DNA from 3 places in the Streptomyces sp. NBC_00341 genome. Region 3 is predicted to be linked to each of the others. Evidence: riboswitches for the same ligand, from Rfam matches in the RefSeq annotation. Region 3 holds a riboswitch; each other region holds the start of a gene.
What was found. Region 3 has a riboswitch for thiamine pyrophosphate ahead of thiO (glycine oxidase ThiO). Riboswitches for the same ligand answer to the same signal wherever they lie in the genome.
Positions count from the first base shown of each region.

Region 1: it holds a riboswitch for thiamine pyrophosphate, as region 3 does, so the genes downstream of both, OG892_RS35600 (cytosine permease) here and thiO (glycine oxidase ThiO) in region 3, are expected to answer to the same signal.
Region 2: it holds a riboswitch for thiamine pyrophosphate, as region 3 does, so the genes downstream of both, thiC (phosphomethylpyrimidine synthase ThiC) here and thiO (glycine oxidase ThiO) in region 3, are expected to answer to the same signal.

Region 1 covers NZ_CP108002.1:7,963,867-7,968,824, reverse strand. Annotated here, with positions in the region: gene OG892_RS35610 (ROK family transcriptional regulator) at 1-567, shown strand, start outside; gene OG892_RS35605 (formylglycine-generating enzyme family protein) at 564-1,529, shown strand; TPP riboswitch at 1,586-1,680, shown strand; gene OG892_RS35600 (cytosine permease) at 1,671-3,068, shown strand; gene OG892_RS35595 (MFS transporter) at 3,109-4,824, opposite strand.
Region 2 covers NZ_CP108002.1:4,497,042-4,501,999, reverse strand. Annotated here, with positions in the region: gene OG892_RS20270 (hypothetical protein) at 1-683, shown strand, start outside; gene thiC (phosphomethylpyrimidine synthase ThiC) at 783-2,648, opposite strand; TPP riboswitch at 2,641-2,774, opposite strand; gene OG892_RS20260 (YibE/F family protein) at 2,845-4,215, shown strand; gene OG892_RS20255 (SsgA family sporulation/cell division regulator) at 4,277-4,714, opposite strand; gene OG892_RS20250 (helix-turn-helix domain-containing protein) at 4,816-4,958, opposite strand, start outside.
Region 3 covers NZ_CP108002.1:2,160,394-2,165,351, forward strand. Annotated here, with positions in the region: gene thiE (thiamine phosphate synthase) at 1-334, opposite strand, end outside; gene OG892_RS09605 (Rv2175c family DNA-binding protein) at 430-795, opposite strand; gene OG892_RS09610 (NAD(P)/FAD-dependent oxidoreductase) at 880-2,061, opposite strand; TPP riboswitch at 2,255-2,367, shown strand; gene thiO (glycine oxidase ThiO) at 2,365-3,543, shown strand; gene thiS (sulfur carrier protein ThiS) at 3,540-3,773, shown strand; gene OG892_RS09625 (thiazole synthase) at 3,776-4,570, shown strand; gene pknB (Stk1 family PASTA domain-containing Ser/Thr kinase) at 4,694-4,958, shown strand, end outside.

The DNA.
Region 1 (4,958 bases), 5.8 Mb from region 3:
TCGGAAGGGGTCGGTGGCGGACTCGTCGTCAACGGCTCACTGGTGCACGGCGCCCATGGCGCGGCCGGCGAGATCGGCCACACCAGCTGCGACCCCGAGGGAAAGCCCTGCCACTGCGGTGGCCGCGGCTGCCTGGAGGGACTCATCTCCGTCCCCGCGCTGCTCGCCGCGTGCGCCGATCGCGGGGTCACCGCGCGGGACGCCGCCGAGCTCGTCGCGCTCGCCGCCGGGGGCCAGCCGGACGCCGCGGACGTCGTCCGGACCGCGGCCCTCGTGGCGGGCCGGGTACTGGCCGCCCTCGCCGCACAGGTGGACCCCGAGTGCATCGTCGTCTACGGCGAACCGGCGGCCCTGGACGGCCTCGTCCTCACCCCCATCCGGCAACAACTGGCCGCACTCTCACTGCCGTCCGCCCCCCGCACCATCGAGGTGCGCGGCTCCACCCTGGGCGGGGAGGCAGCCGCGCTCGGCGGGGTGGCCCTGCTGCTGCGCACCACCGGCCAGGACCTGGAGGAGCTCCTCGACCGGCCGGCGCCCGGCGCGCCCGGCACCGGGTCCGCGCGGTGAGCGCCTGCTGCGGTCCCGCCCGCGAGAGCACCCGGACGGCGCCCGCCGCTCCCCCGGCGGACTTCGCCGTCCCGGTGCGAGGCCGGGCCGACCTCCTGCGCGGCATGGTCGCCGTACCGGGCGGACCGTTCCTGATGGGCGGCGAGGACGAGGACGCGTTCCCGGACGACGGCGAGGGGCCCGTACGGGAGGTCACGACCGGGGCGTTCCATATCGACGCGGCCTGCGTCAGCAATGCCCGGTTCGCGGTCTTCGTCAAGGCCACCGGCTATCGCACCGAGGCCGAACTCATCGGCTGGTCCTACGTGTTCGGGTCCTTCATCCCACCGGAGGCGCGCCGTGCCGTACTGCCGGGCACCGTGCCCGGCGCCCCCTGGTGGCGGGCGGTGACCGGAGCCCACTGGCGGGCACCCGAGGGGCCGGGCACCTCGGTCGGCGACCGCCGGGACCACCCAGTGGTCCACATGTCGTGGAACGACGCGACGGCCTACGCCCGGTGGGCCGGCAAGCGGCTGCCCACCGAGGCCGAATGGGAGAAGGCCGCCCGGGGCGGCCTCGTCCGGGCCCGGTTCCCCTGGGGCGACGAACTGACCCCGAACGGCCGGCACCGCTGCAACATCTGGCAGGGCGACTTCCCGGTACGCAACACCCGCGAGGACGGCTACGCGGGCACGGCACCCGTCAAGGCCTACGCCCCCAACGGCTTCGGCCTGTACAACGCCTCGGGCAACGTCTGGGAGTGGTGCGCCGACCGGTTCAGCACCGACTGGCACACCGCCGAGCACCCCGCGACCCGGACCGACCCCACCGGCCCGCCGCACGGCGAGAACCGGGTGCTGCGCGGCGGCTCGCACCTGTGCCACCGCTCCTACTGCAACCGCTACCGCGTCGCCGCCCGCACCTCCAACACCCCCGACAGCACGACCGGCCACGGCGGCTTCCGCTGCGCGCTCACGGTCTGACCGTCGCCTTCACCCCTCCCGTCGCGCTCCGCGCACACCCGGCTATCCTGGCCGCCTCACCGGACACGGGGTGCCCCGCACAGGGGCTGAGAACACACCCGTCGAACCTGAACCAGTTAGCACTGGCGGAGGGATGTCTTCATGTCATTGCCGTATGCCCAGGACGAGCGCGCGGCCACGGACGCGCGGCCCGCGTTCGACGGACGGATGCCCACCGCCCCGGGCGATCTGCGCGTCGAGGCGCACGGGATAGCCCCCGTCCCCGAGGACCGCCGCTACGGCGGGCCCGGCCGGCTGTTCACCGTCTGGTTCGCCCCCAACCTGACCATGACCGGGGTCTTCACCGGCACCGTCGGCATCGCCCTGGGCCTGGACTTCGCCACGGCGCTCACCGCCGTCGTGCTCGGCACCCTCGTGGGCGCCGTGCCCACCGCGTATCTGGGCACCTGGGGCAGCCAGACAGGCGCCGGACAACTCCCGCTCGCCCGGCTGGCGTTCGGCCGGGGTGTGGTGCTGCCGGGCACGCTCCAGTGGCTGTCCTCCATCGCCTGGGACGCGCTGATCGGGCTGTTCGGCGGGGAGGCGCTGGCCCAGCTGTGCGGCTGGCCCTTCTGGCTCGGAGTGCTGGCCATGATGGCGGCCCAGGGCGCGCTCGGCGTCCTCGGGTACGAGGTGATCCACCGGCTCCAGACCGTGATGACCTTCGTCCTCGCCGCCGCCTTCGCGGTGCTCGCCACGAAGCTCCTGGACGGGGTCCACCCCGCCGCGACCGGCACCGCACACGGCGCGGACCGGGCGGGCGCGTTCGTCCTGACGTGCACGATCGCCCTCAGCCTGGCGCTGTCCTGGGCGCCGTACGCCAGCGACTTCAGCCGCTACCTGCCGCGCACCACGTCACGGCCCCGGATGTTCTGGTGCACTCTGCTCGGCATCAGCGTCTCGTTCGTGGCGGTCCAGACGCTCGGCCTGTGGGGCGCGTCCGTCTTCACCGACCAGACCGCGCACGGCATCGACACCCTGCTGGGCGGGGGCGCGCTCGGGGCGTTCGGGCTGCTCGCCGTGGCACTCGCCGCGCTGTGCAGCAACGCCATGAACGACTACAGCGGCTCGCTGGCGCTGCAGACCATGGGCGTTCGCCTGCCGCGCCCCGTCGCCGCCGCGCTCGCCGCCGCCCTCGGCTTCCCCCTCGTCCTGTGGATGCACGCGGCCGACACCACCGCCCGCTTCCAGAACGTGCTGCTGCTCGTCGGCTACTGGATCCCCGGGTTCGTCGCGATCGTGGCCGTCGACTGGATCGTCCGGGCGAGGGCGCGCGGCGGCTCCCCCGTCGACCTGGCCGCCGAGAGCTCCCGCCCCCAGCCGTGGTGGCCCGCGCTCACCGCGTTCGCCGCCGCCTTCGCCGCGGCGGTGCCGTTCATGAGCACCGGCCTGTACGTGGGCCCGGTGGCGCGGGCGCTGCACGGGGCGGACCTCGCCTACGGGGTGGCGTTCCTCGCGGCCCTCGCCGTGTACGCCCCGCTGCGACTGCGCCGCCGCTGACGGTCCCGGCGGGCGCGGCGGACGGTGGGGCGCCGGGGCGTCACGCCTTCGCGGTCTCCGTCTCGCCGTGGATGTAACGGCCGCCGCGGAGCAGCGAGACGACCGCGGCCACCAGGCACGCAGCGATGGCGAAGTCGAAGGCCACGGAGAGGCCCTGCTCGAACGGTCCGGAGATCAGCGTCGGGAAGAAGGCCCGCCCGGTGAGGTAGTCGGCGTGGCTGGTGGGCAGCTGCGCCAGGGTCTCCGGGCCGAGCAGGCTGCGTACCGGGTTGTACCCCAGGAGCGCCGCGAACAGCACGCCGACCGGTGGCAGGGCCGCGACGCGTGCCGCGTCGGCGGGCGGCACGCCCTGCTCGGTGAGTCCGTGGGCCAGCGTGTCGGGCAGCGAGCTCGCCAGCCCGGCGATCATCAGCGAGAAGAAGATGCCGATCGACAGCACCGTGGCCGAGTTCTGGAAGGTGGTACTGATCCCCGCGCCCACCCCCCGCTGGTCCGGCGGCAGACTGTTCATGATCGCCGCCCGGTTGGGCGAGGCGAAGAGCCCCATGGCCAGCCCGTTGACGAGCAGGATCAGGGCGAAGAGCCAGTAGTCGAAATCGACCGGCAGTTCTTTGAGCGCCACGAAGGTGGCGGCGGCCAGGAGCATGCCGCCGGTGGTGAAGAGCCGGGCACCGTAGCGGTCGGAGGCCCACCCGGAGAACGGGCCGGCGATCAGGAAACCGATCGTCAGCGGCAGCATGTAGATACCGGCCCACAGCGGGGTCTGCTCGAAGCCGTAGCCGTGCCGGGGCAGCCAGATCCCCTGGAGCCAGATGATCAGGATGAACATCAGGCCGCCGCGCCCCAGGGACGCCAGGAGACTCGCCACGTTCCCCGCCGTGAAGGCCCGGATGCGGAACAGCGCCAGATGGAACATCGGCTGGGCGACCCGGGTCTCGATCAGGCAGAAGAGCCCCAGCACGGCCAGCCCGCCGACGATCGCGGTGATCACCCACGGGTTGGTCCACCCCATCGTGTTGCCGCCGTAGGGCTGGATGCCGTACGTGATGCCGGACAGTACGGCGATCAGACCGGCCGCGAAGGTCAGGTTGCCCCACCGGTCGATCCGGGCCGGGGTGCGGACGCCGGTGTCGTGCAGCTTCAGATAGGCCCAGACCGTGCCGAACAGTCCGATCGGCACGGAGACCAGGAACACCAGGTGCCAGTCGAAGGGACCGAGCAGCCCGCCGAGCACGAGTCCCATGAAAGAGCCCGCGATCGCCGCGACCTGGTTGAGCCCCAGGGCGAGACCGCGCTGCCGGGGCGGGAAGGCGTCGGTGAGGATGGCGTTCGAGTTCGCCATCAGCATCGCTCCGCCGACGCCCTGGAGCACCCGCATCCCGATCAGCCACAGGGCGCCGGCGGTGCCGTGCATCCAGGTCACGGAGAGCAGTACGGAGAAGAGCGTGAAGACCGCGAACCCCAGGTTGTACATCCGGACCCGGCCGTACATGTCACCCAGCCGGCCGAAGCTCACCACCAGCACCGCGGTGACGACCATGTAACTCATGATCAGCCAGAGCAGCAGGCTCGTGTTGCCCGGCTGCAGGGGGTCCACTCCGATGCCGCGGAAGATGTCCGGCAGCGCGATGAGGATGATCGACAGGTTGATCGTCGCGATCAGCACACCCAGCGTGGTGTTCGACAGGGCGATCCACTTGTAGCCCGGACCCAGGGGATCCTCGGCGCCGCCGAGGCGTACGGCTGTGCTCTGCATCGGACCATCCCGCCCGTCGGAGGTACCTCGGCCGCGTACGGGAGCCAAGCTATTCCCGGGCCCCGGGCACGGCCAGTCCTGATACTCCGGTGCGGCGGCCGTTCGTCCACCCGGGACACCGGGTGCACCGGGTA
Region 2 (4,958 bases), 2.3 Mb from region 3:
CCATGGCGATGGCCGCCACCGCCCTGATCACCGCCACGGCCGCCACCGAGTACGAGCACTACGTGAAGGCCCGCGAGGAGCTGCGGGCCGCCACGGCCGACGCCGATCAGGACGCCGCCGGCCTCATCGGCGCCGACGGTCCCGACGGCTCGGGCGCCGGCCTGGGAGCCGTTGTCACCGTGCTGGCCCCGGTGTTGGCGGGCACGGCCGCGGTGATCTTCCTGCTGGTCGGCTACATCCTGAAGATGCTCAGCCCACCGCCATCCTTCGCGGGGACCATGGTGAGCGTCGGCTGGGTCTTCGTGGCGCTCACCGCGGCCGCCATCCTGATCGCCGCCGTCGGCCTCCTCATCGCCGCGCTGCGCAACGGCTCCACGTCACTGGCCGCAGACGATCCCGGCGAGGAACTGCCCGAGGACGTGGCGCGGGCCAGAGAAGCCTGGCGGCACGCACTGCTGGAACGCGGCATCCTGCCGTTCCTGCGGGACGCGCTGGCCGACCCGGGCGCCGCTCCCGCCGCCCGTACCCCGTACCCCTCGGCCAACCGCATCCCGAAGATCGGCTACAGCAGGCCGGACTTCTCCAGCCCGGACGACGGCCCGGCGGCCGCGCCCCGGCCGACCTTCACCAGCCCGGACTTCACCAGCCCCGATTTCGGCGGACCGGAACACGAAATGGACTGACCGGATCCGGGGCAGGGTCCGGGGCGGGGTCCGGGGCAGGGCAGTGCGCGGGCGCGTCGTACCGGTCGGCGCGAGCCTGCCGGTACGACGCGCCGTGCCTCAGTCCGCGATAGGCAGGTAGACCCGGTTGCCCGCGGCGGCGAACTCCTTGGACTTCTCCGCCATGCCCGCCTCGATCTCCGCCTGCGAACCGCCGTGCTCACGCCGGATGTCGTGCGAGATCTTCATCGAGCAGAACTTCGGACCGCACATCGAGCAGAAGTGCGCCGTCTTCGCCGGCTCGGCCGGCAGCGTCTCGTCATGGAACTCCCGTGCCGTGTCCGGATCGAGGGCCAGATTGAACTGGTCCTCCCACCGGAACTCGAAGCGGGCGTCCGACAGCGCGTCGTCCCAATCCTGCGCCCCCGGGTGCCCCTTGGCGAGGTCCGCCGCATGGGCCGCGATCCGGTACGTGATCACGCCGGTCTTCACGTCGTCCCGGTTGGGCAGGCCGAGGTGCTCCTTGGGCGTGACGTAGCAGAGCATCGCCGTCCCCCACCAGGCGATCATCGCGGCGCCGATGCCCGAGGTGATGTGGTCGTACGCCGGAGCGACATCGGTGGTCAGCGGGCCGAGGGTGTAGAACGGCGCCTCCTCGCAGATCTCCTGCTGGAGGTCGATGTTCTCCTTGATCTTGTGCATCGGGACGTGTCCCGGGCCCTCGATCATCGTCTGGACACCGAACCGCTTGGCGACGGTGTTCAGTTCGCCGAGGGTGCGCAGTTCGGCGAACTGCGCCTCGTCGTTGGCGTCCGCGATCGATCCGGGGCGCAGCCCGTCGCCCAGCGAGTACGTCACGTCATAGGACGCGAGGATCTCGCAGAGCTCCTCGAAGTGCTCGTACAGGAACGACTCCTTGTGGTGCGCGAGGCACCAGGCGGCCATGATCGAGCCGCCCCGGGAGACGATGCCGGTCTTGCGACGGGCCGTCAGCGGCACGTACGGGAGGCGCACGCCGGCGTGGACCGTCATGTAGTCGACGCCCTGCTCGGCCTGCTCGATGACGGTGTCCTTGTAGATCTCCCAGGTCAGCTCCTCGGCCCTGCCGTCGACCTTTTCGAGGGCCTGGTAGAGGGGCACGGTGCCGATCGGCACCGGGGAGTTGCGAAGTACCCACTCACGGGTGGTGTGGATGTTGCGGCCGGTGGAAAGGTCCATGACCGTGTCGGCGCCCCACTTGGTCGCCCAGGTCATCTTGTCCACCTCCTCCTCGATCGAGGACGTCACCGCGGAGTTGCCGATGTTGGCGTTCACCTTCACCAGGAACCGCTTACCGATGATCATCGGCTCGATCTCCGGGTGGTTGACGTTGGCCGGCAGCACGGCCCGGCCCGCGGCGATCTCCTCGCGCACCACCTCGGGCGTGACGTTCTCCCGGATCGCCACGTACTCCATCTCCGGGGTGACCTCGCCGCGCCGGGCGTACCCGAGCTGGGTCACCGGGCGCCCGTCCCGGCTGCGCCGCGGCTGGCGCGGGCGGCCGGGGAAGACCGCGTCCAGATTGCGCAGCCCGCCACGCGGCGAGGTGTGCTTGAGCCCGTCGTCCTCGGGACGCGCGGCGCGGCCGGCGTACTCCTCGGTGTCACCGCGGGCGATGATCCAGTTCTCCCGCAGCGGCGCGAGTCCGCGCCGCACATCGGTGTCGATGGCGGGATCGGTGTACGGCCCCGACGTGTCGTACAGCGTCACGTCCTTGCCGTTGGTGAGGTGCACCTGACGGACCGGCACCCGGAGGTCCGGGCGCGAGCCCTGGACGTACCCCTTGTGCCAGCCGATGGACTTCCCGGCCCTGTCGCTCGGACCGGCTCCGTCGTTCTGACTGGCTCCGTCGCTCGGACCGGCCCCGTCGCTCCGACCGGCCCCGTCGCTCCGACCGCCCTCGTCGTTCTGACTGGAGGCAGGCATGCGTGCATCCGCTGTGGTCATGAGACCTACTCCCTACGCCGGCATTACCCGGTAACAGGTTCGGCGGTCGGCGCAGCTTGTCCCGTACGGATGTACGGAGATCAGCGCCCTCTCAGCCCGGTGCTCCGAGCTCCCGCGTGTGCAAAGGTGCCACCACGCTAACGCCCTCATGGGTGTGCTGAACAGTGGGCCCTGCTCGTCTTGCGATGATCGGCCGGTGACGTCCCCCCGTATCGTTCCCGAGCAGCCGTCCCCTCAGCACACCCACACCCACGCCCACACCCACACGCACGGCCCCGCCGCACCCGTGTCCAAGCACCTGCGCAAGGTGATCGCCGCCGTACTGATCCCGTTCGCGGCCGCGGTCGCCGTCGGGCTCGTGGTGCTCTGGCCCGGTGGTGCGCCGGCGCACGAACGAACCGGTGTCGGTTTCGACCGGCAGACCCAGCAGGCGAAGGTGGCGAGCGTCGACAAGGTCGACTGCAAGGACGTGAATGCGGCCCAGCTGCCGGTCGATGGCGAGACCCCGCCGGTGAAGGACCCGGCGACCGGTGAAGGCGGGGCCGCACTCTGCGAGAAGGCCACGGTCGAGGTCACGAGCGGCAAGGACAAGGGGCGCACCTTCATCGAGGTGGTCCAGCCCGGCGCACCGCGACAGCTGCGGGAGGGGCAGGAAGTGGTGGTCGCGTACGCCCCCGACGCGCCCCATGACCTCCAGTACTCCGTGACGGACGTGACCCGGAAGTTCCCGATGGCGCTGCTGGCCGGAATCTTCGCCGTGGCGGTGGTCGTCGTGGGGAGACTGCGCGGGGTCATGGCGCTGGTGGCGCTCGCCCTGTCGTTCGCCGTGCTGACCCTGTTCATCCTCCCGGCCATCCTGCAGGGCTCGAATCCGCTGCTCGTGGCGGTGGTCGGGGCCGGCGCCATCATGCTGATCGCCCTCTACATCTGCCACGGGCTGACCGCCCGCACCTCGGTCGCCGTCATCGGCACCCTGATCTCGCTGCTGCTGATCGGGCTGCTCGGCTCGCTCTTCATCGGCTGGGCGAGCCTGAGCGGGAACACCGATGACAGCACCGGCCTCATCCACGGCCTGTATCCGCACATCGACATGAGCGGTCTGCTTCTGGCCGGCGTCATCATCGGCTCCCTGGGGGTGCTCGACGATGTGACGGTCACCCAGACATCGGCCGTCTGGGAACTGCACCAGGCGGACCCGACGATGAGTGCGAAGCAGCTTTACCGGGCAGGTATCAGAATCGGAAGGGATCACATCGCCTCGGTGGTCAACACCCTGGTGCTCGCCTATGCGGGCGCGGCGTTGCCGTTGCTGCTGCTGTTCTCGATCGCCCAGAGCAGCGTGGGCACGGTGGCCAACAGCGAGCTGGTGGCGGAGGAGATCGTGCGGACACTGGTCGGCTCGATCGGGCTGGTCGCCTCGGTGCCGGTGACCACCGCGCTCGCGGCACTGGTCGTCTCCGCGGACCGTACGGGGGTCGGCGCGGAAGCCGGGGCTTCGGCACCCGTACGGAGTGGCAGAGGACGACGGCGACGGGCGAAGGCCTCAACGGTCAATCACGGAGAGTGATTCACCCGTTCGGCAGGTGTGGTGTTCGACCGGCACCCGGGCCCCGATAAGACGGCTCCCGTCAGCCGGCGTTCTGCTCCTCGGCCAGAATTCGCCCCAATGCCTCTTCCAGATTGCCCTCGAAGTCACCCAGAGTGCACTCCTGGCCGAGCGGGACGAGCTTGTCCGTCCGGTCGAGAAACGCCACAAGAGGTGCCGTACCCGCCCTGAAGAGAGCGCGGTCCGCCCCCACCTGGAGCCGGATGTGGACGTCGCACAGTCCTTCGGGCTCGGTCGGCCCGATGTGTACGTCCCCGTCGCCACTGGGGCTATTGAGGCCGTCGAGCAGCAGCTCGCGGCCAAAAGCCCAGGTGACCGGGGCATCACCGGGGAGATGGAAGGTCATCCGGATCGCGTACGGATCGCACACTTCGTACCGGAGCTCCACCGGGATACGGAATGAGAGCTCCTCGGAGACGAGGAAGCTCATCATGACCTCAGCTTGAACCGACTCGCGCATCGTTCAACCCCGCAGTAGATGAATCTGGCCAGGAATGATCCCCCATGGCCCTATTGACGCCATCGTGGTGCACGCGATAGCAGATCACAAGGAGTGATTTTTCAGATACTGATAGAGAACACGAACGAACGCAAGAGGCTGGCCACTTCGCCACGTAGTCGTTCGACTGCGGGGAGCAACCGTTCTTCCTGGTCGAGAGGTACCGAAATGGCCATCGCCGCAGCCGTGAAACCGGCCGCGATCG
Region 3 (4,958 bases):
GGCCGATGACGACGTCCTGGCCGATGATCGCGCGGGCGGCGGGCACCGGCAGGTCGCCCTGGCCCAGGTGCAGCACGTCGGAGCCGATGGCGTGGGCCACGTCGGCCCGGTCGTTGACCGCGAGGAGCTTGCCGTGCCGCCTGCACGCGTCGGCGAGGACCGCGAGGTGTTCGAGCTCCTCGGCCGCCTCCATCCCCTTGTCGCGGAGCTGGACGATGTCCACTCCGCCGGAGAGCACCGCGTCGAGGAACTCGGGGAGGTCTCCCTGGCGCCCGCGGGCGTCCGTGCACAGGTAGAGCCGGGCGTCGGACAGCGGTGCGCGAGGCGTGGACATGGCTGGATTCCCCCGGGAGAGCGATGGCGTCGGTCAGGCGGTGCGGAGGGATGCGGACCGCGCGGCGCGGTCCGCATCCCCGGTACGGCGGAAGGTCAGACGGCGAGCGCCTGGGCGCGGCGCTTCACCTCCGTGCCGCGATTCTCACTCAGCGCCTGCGCGGGCGTGCCCGGCAGGCTCGGGTCGGGGGTGAAGAGCCATTCCAGCATCTCCTCGTCGGAGTAGCCGTCATCCCTCAGGAGCGTCAGGGTCCCGGAAAGGCCCTTGACCACCTTGTCGCCGTCGATGAAGGCGGCAGGCACCTGGAGTGCGCGGTTCTCACCACGTCGTACGGCGATGAGCTGGCCATCCTTGACCAGCTGCCGTACACGCGTCACCTGAATATCGAACATTTCTGCGATATCGGGCAGGTGGAGCCAGGCAGGGACGAGAGCATCGATCTTTGCGTCAATCTCGGTCACGGGACAAGCCTGCCATCCCGGACTGACAGCCGAAACCCGGACTCCGCCCTTCAGGGCCCCGCGCACCCCGTCGGCGGCGCGCGGCTACTGGCGTACGGCCGACTTCAGCGGCACCGAGGCGTCACCGGCAAGGCCCTCGTCGAGCGGTTTGCCCGCCTCGATGAGCTTGCGTCCCTGGATCAGGTCGCGCGGCCGGCCGACGGAGAGCACCGCGGCCAGCACGCCGTCCCGCAGCCAGCACACCGACCAGGCGGGACCGGCCGGATCGCCGCGCCACAGCAGGGTGTCCGCGCCCTCGTGGTGGCCCGCGTACTGCACGAACCTGCCGAACTGCTCGGACCAGAAGTAGGGCACGGGGTCGTAGGCGGGCGGCTCCGCACCGTCCGGCGACGCCCCGACGATGTGGGCGGCCGCGGTCCGCGGCCCCTGGAGGGCGTTGTCCCAGTGGTGGACCAGCAGCCGCGCCCCGTAGCGCGCGGAGGGGAACGAGGCGCAGTCGCCCACGGCGTACACGTCGGGCAGCGAGGTGCGCAGCGCCGCGTCGGCGGTCACGGAGCCGTCGGGCCCGAGCGCGACGCCGGAGCCGGCCAGCCAGCCGGTGGCGGGCCGTGCGCCGATCCCGACGACGACGGCGTCGGCCGGCAGGCTGCGGCCGTCCGCCAGGAGCACCCGGCCCGGCTCGACCCCGGCCACCCGCGCCCCGGTCAGCAGCGTGGCGCCGCTCTCCGCGTACCAGGCGGCCATCGGGGCGGCGACCTCGGTGGGCAGGGCGCCCGCGAGGGGGTGTTCCGCGGCCTCGACGACGGTGACCTCGCAGCCCGCCGAGCGGGCCGCGGTGGCGAACTCGGCGCCGATCCAGCCCGCGCCGACGACCACGACGGTGTGCCGTGCGTCCAGGACGGGCCGCAGCCGCGCCGCGTCGTCCAGGGTGCGCAGCAGATGGACGCCCTGCACCCCCTCGGAGCCGGGCAGCACAACGGGTTCGGCTCCGGTGGCGATGACCAGGACGTCGTAGGGGACGGGCCCCTTCGAGGTGTCCAGTTCGTGGTCCGCGGCGCGCAGTCCCGTGACCTCGCGGCCCAGCCGCAACTCGATGCCGAGTGTCTCGAAGTCGATGTCGAAGGCGGATTCCTCGGCCTTGCCCAGCAGCACCGCCTTGGACAGCGGTGGACGGTCGTAGGGCTGATGGGGTTCGGCGCCGATGAGGGTGAGGGCGCCGGCGAAGCCCTGTTCCCGCAGGGCCACCGCCGTCTGCACACCCGCCATGCCCGCGCCGACGACGACCACCCGCCGCCCGGCCCGCTCCGACTGCCGCTCCGGCCGCTCTGCCCGCTGCTGCTCGTTCACCCGACCACCTTAATCAACTGACGGTCCGTCAGGAAAGGGGTTCCTCACCGTCCTCGTACCGCCGGCCTCCTGCTTTACCCGTCCGGAGGGGCTGGGTCTAGGGTGGCCCACGTAAAAGACTCGCGGGAGCCCGGACGTACCGGGCTGAGAGGGAGGCTGGGCGGCCTCCGACCGTACGAACCTGATCCGGGTCATGCCGGCGAAGGGAGGGGCTGGATGCCCATGCCTGTCCACCGCACGAGCGGGTCCGAGGTCCTCGTCATCGGGGGCGGCATCATCGGCCTGGTCACCGCCTGGCGGGCCGCGCAGCGCGGTCTGGCCATCGCGGTCGTCGATCCCGACCCGGGCGGCGGGGCCGCCCGGGTCGCGGCCGGAATGCTGGCCGCCGTCACCGAGCTGCACTACGGCGAGGAAATGCTGCTGGGGCTCAACCTCGCCTCCGCCGCGCGCTATCCGGCGTTCGCGGCCGAGCTGGAGGCGGCGAGCGGGCAGGACATCGGCTTCCGCGCCTGCGGCACCCTGGCCGTCGCGCTGGACACCGACGACCGCGCCCACCTGCGGGAGCTGCACGAGCTGCAGCGCCGCTCCGGGCTGGAGTCGCAGTGGCTCACCGGCCGGGAGTGCCGGCGCCTGGAACCGATGCTCGCGCCGGGCGTGCGCGGCGGACTGCGGGTCGACGGCGACCACCAGGTCGACCCGCGCCGGCTGTCCGCCGCGCTGCTGACGGCGTGCGAGCGGGCCGGGGTCGTCTTCCACCGGCAGCGGGCCGAGCGGCTCTCCGTGGTGCGCGACCGGGCCACCGGGGCGGTACTGGCCGACGGTTCGGAGCTGTCGGCCGACCAGGTCGTGCTCGCCGCCGGCAGCCTCAGCGGCCGGCTCGCGGGGGTGCCGGAGCACATCCGGCCGCCCGTCCGCCCGGTCAAGGGCCAGGTGCTGCGGCTGACCGTACCCCCCGCGTACGCCCCCTTCCTCAGCCGCACCGTGCGGGCCGTGGTCCGGGGCAGCCACCTCTACCTCGTGCCGCGCGAGAACGGCGAGCTGGTGGTCGGCGCCACCAGCGAGGAGATGGGCTGGGACACCACCGTCACGGCGGGCGGGGTGTACGAGCTGCTGCGCGACGCCCACGAGCTGGTGCCCGGCATCACCGAGCTGCCGCTCACCGAGACCCGCGCCGGTCTGCGCCCCGCCTCCCCCGACAACGCGCCGCTGCTCGGCCGCACCGCGCTGCCCGGCCTCCACCTCGCCACCGGCCACCACCGCAACGGGGTGCTCCTCACCCCGGTCACCGGTGACGCCATGGCCCAGCTGCTGGCCGACGGCGAGCTGCCCGAGGTGGCCCGCCCCTTCTCCCCCGGCCGCTTCCCGGCCGCCGCCCCCGTACGACAGGAGCAGCCCGCATGACCGCGCCCACTCCCGCCTCCGTGCCCGTCCTCTCCGTGTCCGTGAACGGCGAGGCCGTCACCGTCGCCGCGGGCACCACCCTGGACTCCCTCGTCGCGACCCTGACCGAAGCGCCCTCCGGGGTCGCGGCGGCGCTGAACGAGACCGTCGTGCCGCGCGGCCAGTGGTCCGCCGCGGCGCTCTCGGACGGCGACCGGGTCGAGGTCCTGACCGCGGTTCAGGGAGGCTGACCGTGTCCGACGACCTCTTCACCCTCGGGGACACCGTCTTCGGCTCCCGGCTGATCATGGGGACGGGCGGGGCGCCCAGCCTCGATGTGCTGGAGCGCGCGCTGACCGCCTCCGGCACCGAGCTGACCACCGTCGCGATGCGCCGCCTCGACCCGACCGTGCGGGGCTCCGTGCTCTCCGTCCTGGAGAAGCTCTCCATCCGGGTGCTGCCGAACACGGCGGGCTGCTTCACCGCGGGCGAGGCCGTGCTCACCGCCCGGCTGGCCCGCGAGGCACTCGGCACCGACTGGGTCAAGCTGGAGGTGGTGGCCGACGAGCGCACCCTGCTGCCCGACCCGGTCGAGCTGCTGGACGCCGCGGAGATCCTGGTGGACGACGGGTTCACCGTGCTGCCCTACACCAACGACGACCCGGTGCTCGCCCGGAAACTGGAGGACGTGGGGTGCGCGGCGGTCATGCCGCTCGGCTCCCCCATCGGTTCGGGCCTGGGCATCCGCAATCCGCACAACTTCCAGCTGATCACCGAGCGGGCCGGGGTCCCGGTGATCCTGGACGCGGGCGCCGGGACGGCCTCGGACGCGGCGTTCGCCATGGAGCTGGGGTGCGCGGCTGTGATGCTCGCCTCGGCGGTGACCCGGGCCCAGGAGCCCGAGCTGATGGCCGCCGCGATGCGGCACGCGGTGGAGGGCGGGCGCCTCGCGTACCGGGCGGGCCGGATCCCGCGCCGCCACTTCGCCGAGGCATCGTCGCCGGTGGCGGGGCGTGCGGCGCTGGATCCGGAGCGCCCGGCGTTCTGACCCTCGGCGGACCGGAGCGTTCCGGCGGTGAATCGCGTGTCCCTGTCACGGCTCGGCTGCAGTACGGCTCCGGGATCGCCCCGGGCAGTCGGTGGTGTCCGTGGCGGCTCGTAGACTCGCTGCGTGGATACGACCCTCCAGGACCCTCTCGTCGGGCAGCTGCTCGACGGCCGCTACCGCGTCGATGCCCGCATCGCCGTGGGCGGCATGGCCACGGTCTACCGGGCCATGGACACCCGCCTCGACCGGGTGCTCGCCCTCAAGGTGATGCACCCGGCGCTCGCGACCGACGCCTCGTTCGTCGAGCGCTTCATCCGCGAGGCCAAGTCGGTGGCGGGGCTCGCCCACCCCAACGTGGTCGGGGTCTTCGACCAGGGGGCCCAGGAGC